2 linked regions of the Buchnera aphidicola (Macrosiphoniella sanborni) genome follow. The protein of the gene in region 1 interacts with the protein of each later gene in a pairwise test. Links are inferred from orthologs where the notes say so. Each region holds a gene or a part of one and is shown in the gene's direction. Other genes may lie near its edges. The genes, in order: dnaE and dnaN.

The links.
Region 2: the proteins of dnaE (region 1) and dnaN interact in binary tests that used the Escherichia coli proteins (3 or more experiments, as listed by UniProt). The link is inferred for Buchnera aphidicola (Macrosiphoniella sanborni) from one-to-one orthologs.

The regions. Positions count from the first base shown.
Region 1 is NZ_CP034864.1:254,338-258,741, forward strand. Bases 25-4,084 are described here. They hold dnaE (DNA polymerase III subunit alpha), read left to right. Parts: upstream 25-389; coding sequence 390-3,884; downstream 3,885-4,084. Other genes in these bases: fabZ (3-hydroxyacyl-ACP dehydratase FabZ), read left to right, coding at 25-367; D9V74_RS01120 (proline--tRNA ligase), read right to left, coding at 4,015-4,084. Outside these bases: more of fabZ, read left to right, coding at 1-24; more of D9V74_RS01120, read right to left, coding at 4,085-4,404. UniProt on the Escherichia coli protein: DNA polymerase III is a complex, multichain enzyme responsible for most of the replicative synthesis in bacteria. This DNA polymerase also exhibits 3' to 5' exonuclease activity. The alpha chain is the DNA polymerase catalytic subunit.
Region 2 is NZ_CP034864.1:10,160-13,444, reverse strand. The notes cover bases 1-2,941. They hold dnaN (DNA polymerase III subunit beta), read left to right. Parts: upstream 1-889; coding sequence 890-1,993; downstream 1,994-2,941. Other genes in these bases: gyrB (DNA topoisomerase (ATP-hydrolyzing) subunit B), read left to right, coding at 2,075-2,941; dnaA (chromosomal replication initiator protein DnaA), read left to right, coding at 1-885. Outside these bases: more of gyrB, read left to right, coding at 2,942-3,285. UniProt on the Escherichia coli protein: Confers DNA tethering and processivity to DNA polymerases and other proteins. Acts as a clamp, forming a ring around DNA (a reaction catalyzed by the clamp-loading complex) which diffuses in an ATP-independent manner freely and bidirectionally along dsDNA.

The DNA.
Region 1 (4,404 bases):
AAATTTCAAAAAATTTAAATATTTAAAAGCAATAAAAAACTGTACTATCAATGAACCATATTTTCAAGGTCATTTTAGTAAAGAACCAATTTTTCCTGGTGTTTTGATTATTGAATCTATGGTTCAAGCCGCAAGTGTTTTAATATATCAAAGCACAGGAGAATTAAAAATTAATAAGTTATATTATTTTGTAGGAATAGATAATGCACGTTTTAAAGAAATAGTTATTCCCGGAGATCAAATGATTATAGAAGTTACTCTTTTACAATCTAAAAGAAATCTTTTAATTTTTAGAAATATTGCAACAGTTAATAAAAAAGTAATTTGTAAATCTAAAATTATATTTGCAAAAAAATGTTTGTTATAAAAATATTAATTTCGGATAATATATGAATGAACCAAAATTTATTCACTTACATGTACATAGTGATTATTCAATTATTAATGGGTTATCAAAACCTGAAGATTTAGTAAAAAAAGCAGTATCTTTAAATATGCCAGCTATTGCAATAACTGATTATAATAATTTATACGGTGTAATTAAATTTTATCAAATAGCTCATAAACTAGGTGTAAAACCTATTATTGGTATTACAGTGAATTTTTTTTCTAATTTAATAAAGAATGAATTAACTAGATTAACTTTGTTAGCTGCAAATCAAGAAGGATATAAAAATTTAATTTTGTTGATTTCTCATGCATATCAAAAAGGATATGTTGATAACAACAATGTAACTATTGAAAAAAAATGGTTATCCGAAATTAATAAAGGATTAATATTACTTTCAGGAGGTTGTCAAGGAGAAATTGGAAAAATTTTAATACAGGGAAAATCATCGCTTATATCTCATTGTTTATCTTTCTATCAAAGATATTTTCCTGATTCTTATTATTTAGAATTATGTCGTACAAAAAGAGAGAACGAAGAAAAATATTTAAATTTAGCAGTAGATTTATCTATCTCTACAGATATTCCTGTTGTTGCTACTAATGATGTTTGTTTTTTAAATAAAGAAGATTTTTATATTCATAAAATTAGAATTGCTATTAATGAAGGTGAAACATTAAAATATTCAAAAATTCAAAATAATTATAGTAATGAGCAATTCTTAAAAAGTTCACAAGAAATGTGCGATCTTTTTTTAGATTTTCCAGAAGCGTTAATTAATAGTGTAGAAATTGCGAAACGCTGTAATGTTTTTATAAATTCTGGGAAATATTTTTTACCACAGTTTTTTACTGGTCATACAAGTGTTCAAAATTATTTAATTGAAAAGGCATATAAAGGTATTAAAAAACGTTTAAATATTTTATATGATATTAAAAAAATAGAATATAAAAATATATATAATCAATATAAAAAACGTTTAGACATGGAATTAAATGTCATTAATACAATGGGTTTTCCGGGATATTTTTTAATTGTTATGGAATTTATACAATGGGCAAAAGATAATAATATCCCAGTAGGTCCTGGAAGAGGTTCTGGAGCAGGTTCTCTTGTCGCATATGCACTAAATATTACTGAAATTGATCCACTATCTTTTGATCTTTTATTTGAGAGATTTCTAAATCCAGAACGTGTTTCATTACCTGATTTTGATATCGATTTTTGTATGGAAAAACGTGATAAAGTAATTGATCATGTTGCAGAGATATATGGTAGAGATGCGGTAGCACAAATTATTACTTTCGGTACTTTAACAGCGAAAGCTGTGATTCGAGATGTCGGTAGAGTTTTAGGATATCCTTATGGTTTTCTTAATAAATTATCTAAATTGATTCCTATGGATCCAGGTATTACTTTAAATGAAGCTTTTTCTCAAGAATTAGAATTATCTAACCTTTATAAAAATAATGAAGATGTAAAAAATTTAATTAATTTTTCTAAAAAACTTGAAGGTGTAAATAGAAATGTTGGTAAACATGCAGGAGGAGTAGTTATTTCACCTACTAAAATTACCGATTTTTGTCCTTTATATTGCGATGAAAAAGGAAATAATCCAGTCACACAATTTGATAAAAATGATATAGAATATATAGGATTAGTTAAATTTGATTTTCTTGGTTTACGTACATTAACTATTATTAATCATGCAGTGGAAATGATTAATATTAAAAAAAAAATTAATAAACAACAAAAAATTAATATTAATGCTATTCCTTTAAATGAAACTAAATGTTTTGAGTTATTAAAAAATTCTGAAACTACTGGTATCTTTCAATTAGAATCTTATGGGATGAAAGATTTAATCAAAAGATTACAACCAGATTGTTTTGAAGATATCATTGCATTAGTAGCTCTTTTTAGACCAGGTCCTTTACAATCAGGTATGGTTGATAATTTTATTAATCGAAAACATGGACGAGAAAAAATTTCTTATCCTGATCATCAATGGCAACACGAATTATTAAAACCTATATTAGAATCAACATATGGTATTATATTATATCAAGAACAAGTTATGAAAATAGCACAAGTATTAGCTGGTTACACATTAGGTAGTGCAGATATTTTAAGACGAGCAATGAGTAAAAAAAATTTAAAAGATATGTCGAAACAAAGAGTGATATTTGAAGCAGGAGCATTTAAAAATGGTATTAGTAAAAAACTATCAAGAAAGATTTTTGATTTATTAGAAAAATTTGCAGGTTATGGATTTAATAAATCTCATTCTGTAGCTTATGCTTTAGTGTCATATCAAACATTGTGGTTAAAAACACATTATCCTTCTGAATTTATGGCTGCGGCTATGACATCTGATATAGATAACACAGAAAAAATTGTTGTTTTGATTAATGAAGCTATTAACATGAAATTGAATATTATACCGCCAAATATTAATTTAAGTAATTATGAATTTTATGTTAATGATGAAAATAGTATAGTATATGGACTTGGAGCTATTAAAGGTATAGGAGAGAATTCAGCGAAAGATATTGTTCAAGAGCGTAAAAAAAATGGTACATTTCAAGATTTGTTTGATTTTTGTATGCGCATAGATTTTAATAAATTTTCTCGTAGAGTATTAGAAAAATTAATTATGTCTGGAAGTTTTGATTGTATAAATAAAAATCGTAATTATTTATTACAATCAATTAATGATGCTATAAAAGCTTCAAAAGAATCTTTAAGAATTAAACATTTTAAGCAAGATAGTCTATTTGGTGTTTTCAAAGATGAGTTAGATCAAGTAAAAGAAAATAATTTTGTTGAAAATAATTTTTCTGAAAAAGACCAGTTAGAAAATGAATATCAAGTCTTAGGTTTTTATCTTACTGGTCATCCTATTAATTATTACATAGAAGAATTAAAAAACTATGTTAATGATTTAACATTATCTGATTTAAAATTTATTAAAAATAATAAAAAAATTTTAGTTGTTGGAATAATAGTGTCTATTAAATTTAAAATTACAAAAAATAAAAATCGTATAGCTATTGTAATATTAGATGATAATACCAGTCGTTTAGAAGTATTAATTTTTACAGATTTATTGAATTCACATGAATCTTTATTAAAATTAAATAATATTTTATTTGTCCATGGTATTTTTAATGTGAAATGTGTATATAAAAAATTTAAGATGACAGCTTATAATTTGATTGATTTAGATGAAATGAGAGAAAAATATATAAAAAAATTAAATATTATATTAAATAAAGAAAAAATAGATACTTTCTCTCTAAATAAGTTATGTGAATGTTTAAATCAACAAAAAAAAGGAAATATTCCTATTTTTATTTCTTATTATAACAAAAGTACATTATTAAATTTAGAATTACATAAAAAATGGTCAGTAAAAATTACTGATGATTTTTTATATAAATTACAACTAATTTTAGGGGCTAAACAAATAGTATTAGAATATAATTCAATATAATTAATTTTGAGTAAATAAATAATAAAATGTAAATAAAAATTAAAAATATAAATAAATATTAACATATGTATGAAATGAGTATCGAATAAATTTTTATTAAAAATTTATATATTTTTAGTAATAAATTATTTTAAGAATATTTTTTTTTTATTTTTTGATTAATATAATCTACTATATCATTGATTTTTATTAAAATATTTTTTTTATTTTTTCTTTCACAATATTCAATATTATCATTATTGATTAAATTTTGACTGATAATAATTTGATGCGGGATACCCATTAAATCCATTTCATTGAACATAACACCTGGTCGTATATTGCGATCATCTAAGATAACATCTATTTCTTTTTTCTTTAAATTTTGATATAGAAGATATGCTATTTCTTTTATTTTATTAGATTTATACATATTGATAGGTAAAATAACCACTTCAAATGGTGCTATAGAAATAGGCCAAACAATACCATTTTCGTCATGATTTTGTTCAATAACAGCTGCTACAATACGGTTAATTCC
Region 2 (3,285 bases), 240 kb from region 1 along the record:
ACAGGATTAGGTAAAACTCACTTGCTTCATGCTATAGGAAATGAAATCTTAACATATAAATATAATATTAAAATCATTTATATGAATTCTGAACGTTTTGTGCAAGATATGGTTAAAGCATTAAAAAATAATTCTATTGAAAAATTTAAATTATACTATCGTTCTGTTGACGTCTTACTAATTGATGATATTCAGTTTTTTGCACATAAAGAACATTCACAAGAAGAATTTTTTCATACATTTAATGCTTTACTAGAAGGTAATCAACAAATTATTTTAACCTCTGATCGTTATCCTAAAGAAATTAATGGTGTTGAAGATCGTCTTAAATCAAGGTTTAGTTGGGGTCTTACTGTTGCAATAGATCCACCAGAATTAGATACTAGAATAGCTATTCTCATCAAAAAAGCTGATGAAAAAAATATCATTTTATCTCATGAAGTTGCTTTTTTTATTGCTCAAAATTTAAGTTCTAATGTACGTGAATTAGAAGGTGCTCTAAATCGAGTAATTATTAATTCTCGTTTTACTCATCAAACTATTACTGTAGATTTTGTCAGAGAGGCACTACAAGATATACTTGCTCTCCAAAAAAAACTTGTTACTATTGATAATATTCAAAAAAAAGTTGCAGAATATTATAAAATTAAAGTAAGTGATTTGTTATCTAGAAAACGTTCACGATCAATTGTACGTCCAAGACAAATGGCTATGGCAATGGCTAAAAAATTCACAAAACATAGTTTACCTGAAATTGGAGACGCTTTTAGTGGCAGAGATCATACTACAGTATTACATGCATGTCGTAAAATTAAACAATTGCAAGAAGAAAATAATGAAATTAAAAAAGATTTTTTAAATTTAATTAAAACTCTCTCAATGTGATCATATGAAATTTAATATAAAAAACAATATTTTAATTCAAAATTTACAAAAAATAAACAGATTTGTCACAAAAAATACTTCTTTCCCTATATTAGAAAATATATTAATTTCTATAAAAAATAAAATTTTGTCATTAACAGCAACAAATTTAGAAATTGAATTAATTTCAAATATTGAATTATCGACGGACCATATTCCAGGTAGTACTACTATTTCTGGACGTAAACTTTTAGATATTTGTCGTAATTCATTAAATCTTTCAGATATTAAGATGCAATTAAAGGGAAACAAAATGCATATAATTTCTGGTAAGAGTAACTACATATTAACAACACTATCATCTGAACATTTTCCCAATCATAATAATTTTCATTATATTTCAGAATTTTTTATAAATTCAAACATTTTAAAAAATATGATAGAAAAAACTCATTTTTCTATGGGCAAGCAAGATGTAAGATATTATTTAAATGGTATGTTATTAGAAAAAATAGACTGTGCACTTAATATGGTCGCTACAGATGGATATCGTTTGGGAATTTCAAAAACTATTTTAAAAGAAAAAAAAATAAATTCTTTTTCAATTATAATTGCAAGAAAGGGAATTGCTGAATTATATAAATTATTAAATACTCCTCAAAAAGAAATAAAAATTTTAATTGGTCAAAATCATATTAGAATATATATAGAACAATTTATTTTTACTGCTCAACTGATTGAAGGAACATTTCCTAATTATGAAAGTGTGTTATTCCAAAAAAAAAATAATAGTATTATTTTTAATTGTAAATTATTAAAACAATCATTATTACGTGTTGCTATTCTATCACATGAAAAATTTTGTGGAGTAGAAATTCATATTAGAAACGGTCAATTTAAAGTATTATCTGATAATCAAGAAGAAGAAACAGCAGAAGATATGTTTAATATAAATTATATAGGCCCTGAAATAGAAATATCAATTAATGTTTATTATATATTAGATATATTAAATTCTATTAATAGTGAAAATATTCTCTTATTCTTAAATCATTCTAATAATTCTATACAAATTGAAGCGGAAAATGATACTTCAACTAAATATGTTGTAATGTTATTAAAACGCTAAATATTTTTTTAAAATTTTTATTAATATAATATTAAAAATAATTTCAATATTTCTTCTTTTTTATAAAAACACAGGAAAATTATGAATTATACATATAACTCTTCTCATATAAAAATTTTAAGAGGATTAGACGCTGTTCGTAAAAGACCAGGCATGTATATTGGTGATACAGATGATGGTAGTGGATTGCATCACATGGTTTTTGAAATAGTTGATAATGCTATAGATGAAGCATTATCAGGTTACTGTAAAGAAATTCAGGTTGTCATTCATGCAGACAATTCTGTATCTGTTCAAGATGATGGTCGAGGTATTCCAACTGATATTCATCCCGAAGAAAACATTTCAGCTGCCGAAGTTATTATGACAGTATTACATTCTGGGGGAAAATTTGATAATTCTTCATATAAAATATCAGGAGGATTACACGGTGTTGGAATATCAGTAGTCAATGCTTTATCAGAAAAGTTGGAATTAATAATTTATAAAAATAAAAAAAAATATCAACAAATATATTACAATGGCAAACCACAAAATTCCCTCTCTATTGTTAGTTCAACTAATTTATCAGGTACATACATAAGATTTTGGCCGAGTTATAAAACTTTCACTAATAATGTAAAATTTCAATATGATATTTTATCTAAACGTTTACGTGAATTATCATTTCTTAATTCAAATATTACGATTTATTTAGAAGACCATAGATCTAATATTAAAAATTGCTATCATTATAAAGGTGGAATTAAAGCTTTTATTAAATTTCTAAATATAAAAAAAATACCAATTCATCCAAAAATATTTTATTTTAAATCTAAAAAAGAAAAAATAGAACTAGAAGTAGCTATGCAATGGAGTGATTCACATCAAGAAAACATACTATGTTTTACTAACAATATCCCACAAAAAGACGGAGGAACACATTTAGCAGGTTTTCGTGCAGGCATGACACGTACATTAAATTTGCATATCGAACGAGAAGGATATAACAAAAAAAATAAAGTTACTATTATAGGAGAAGATACACGTGAAGGATTAACAGCTATTATATCAATAAAAATTCCTGACCCAAAATTTTCATCTCAAACTAAAGACAAACTAGTTTCTTCTGAAGCAAGATCAGTAATCGAATCATTAATTAACGAAAACCTAATTGAATATCTTTTAGAAAATCCTACTGATGCAAAAGTTATCATTCAAAAAATTATTAATGCCGCAAAAGTAAGAGAAGCAGCAAAACGTGCTAGAGAAATTAATAAAAGAAAAAATATATTAGATTTAGGAACTTTACC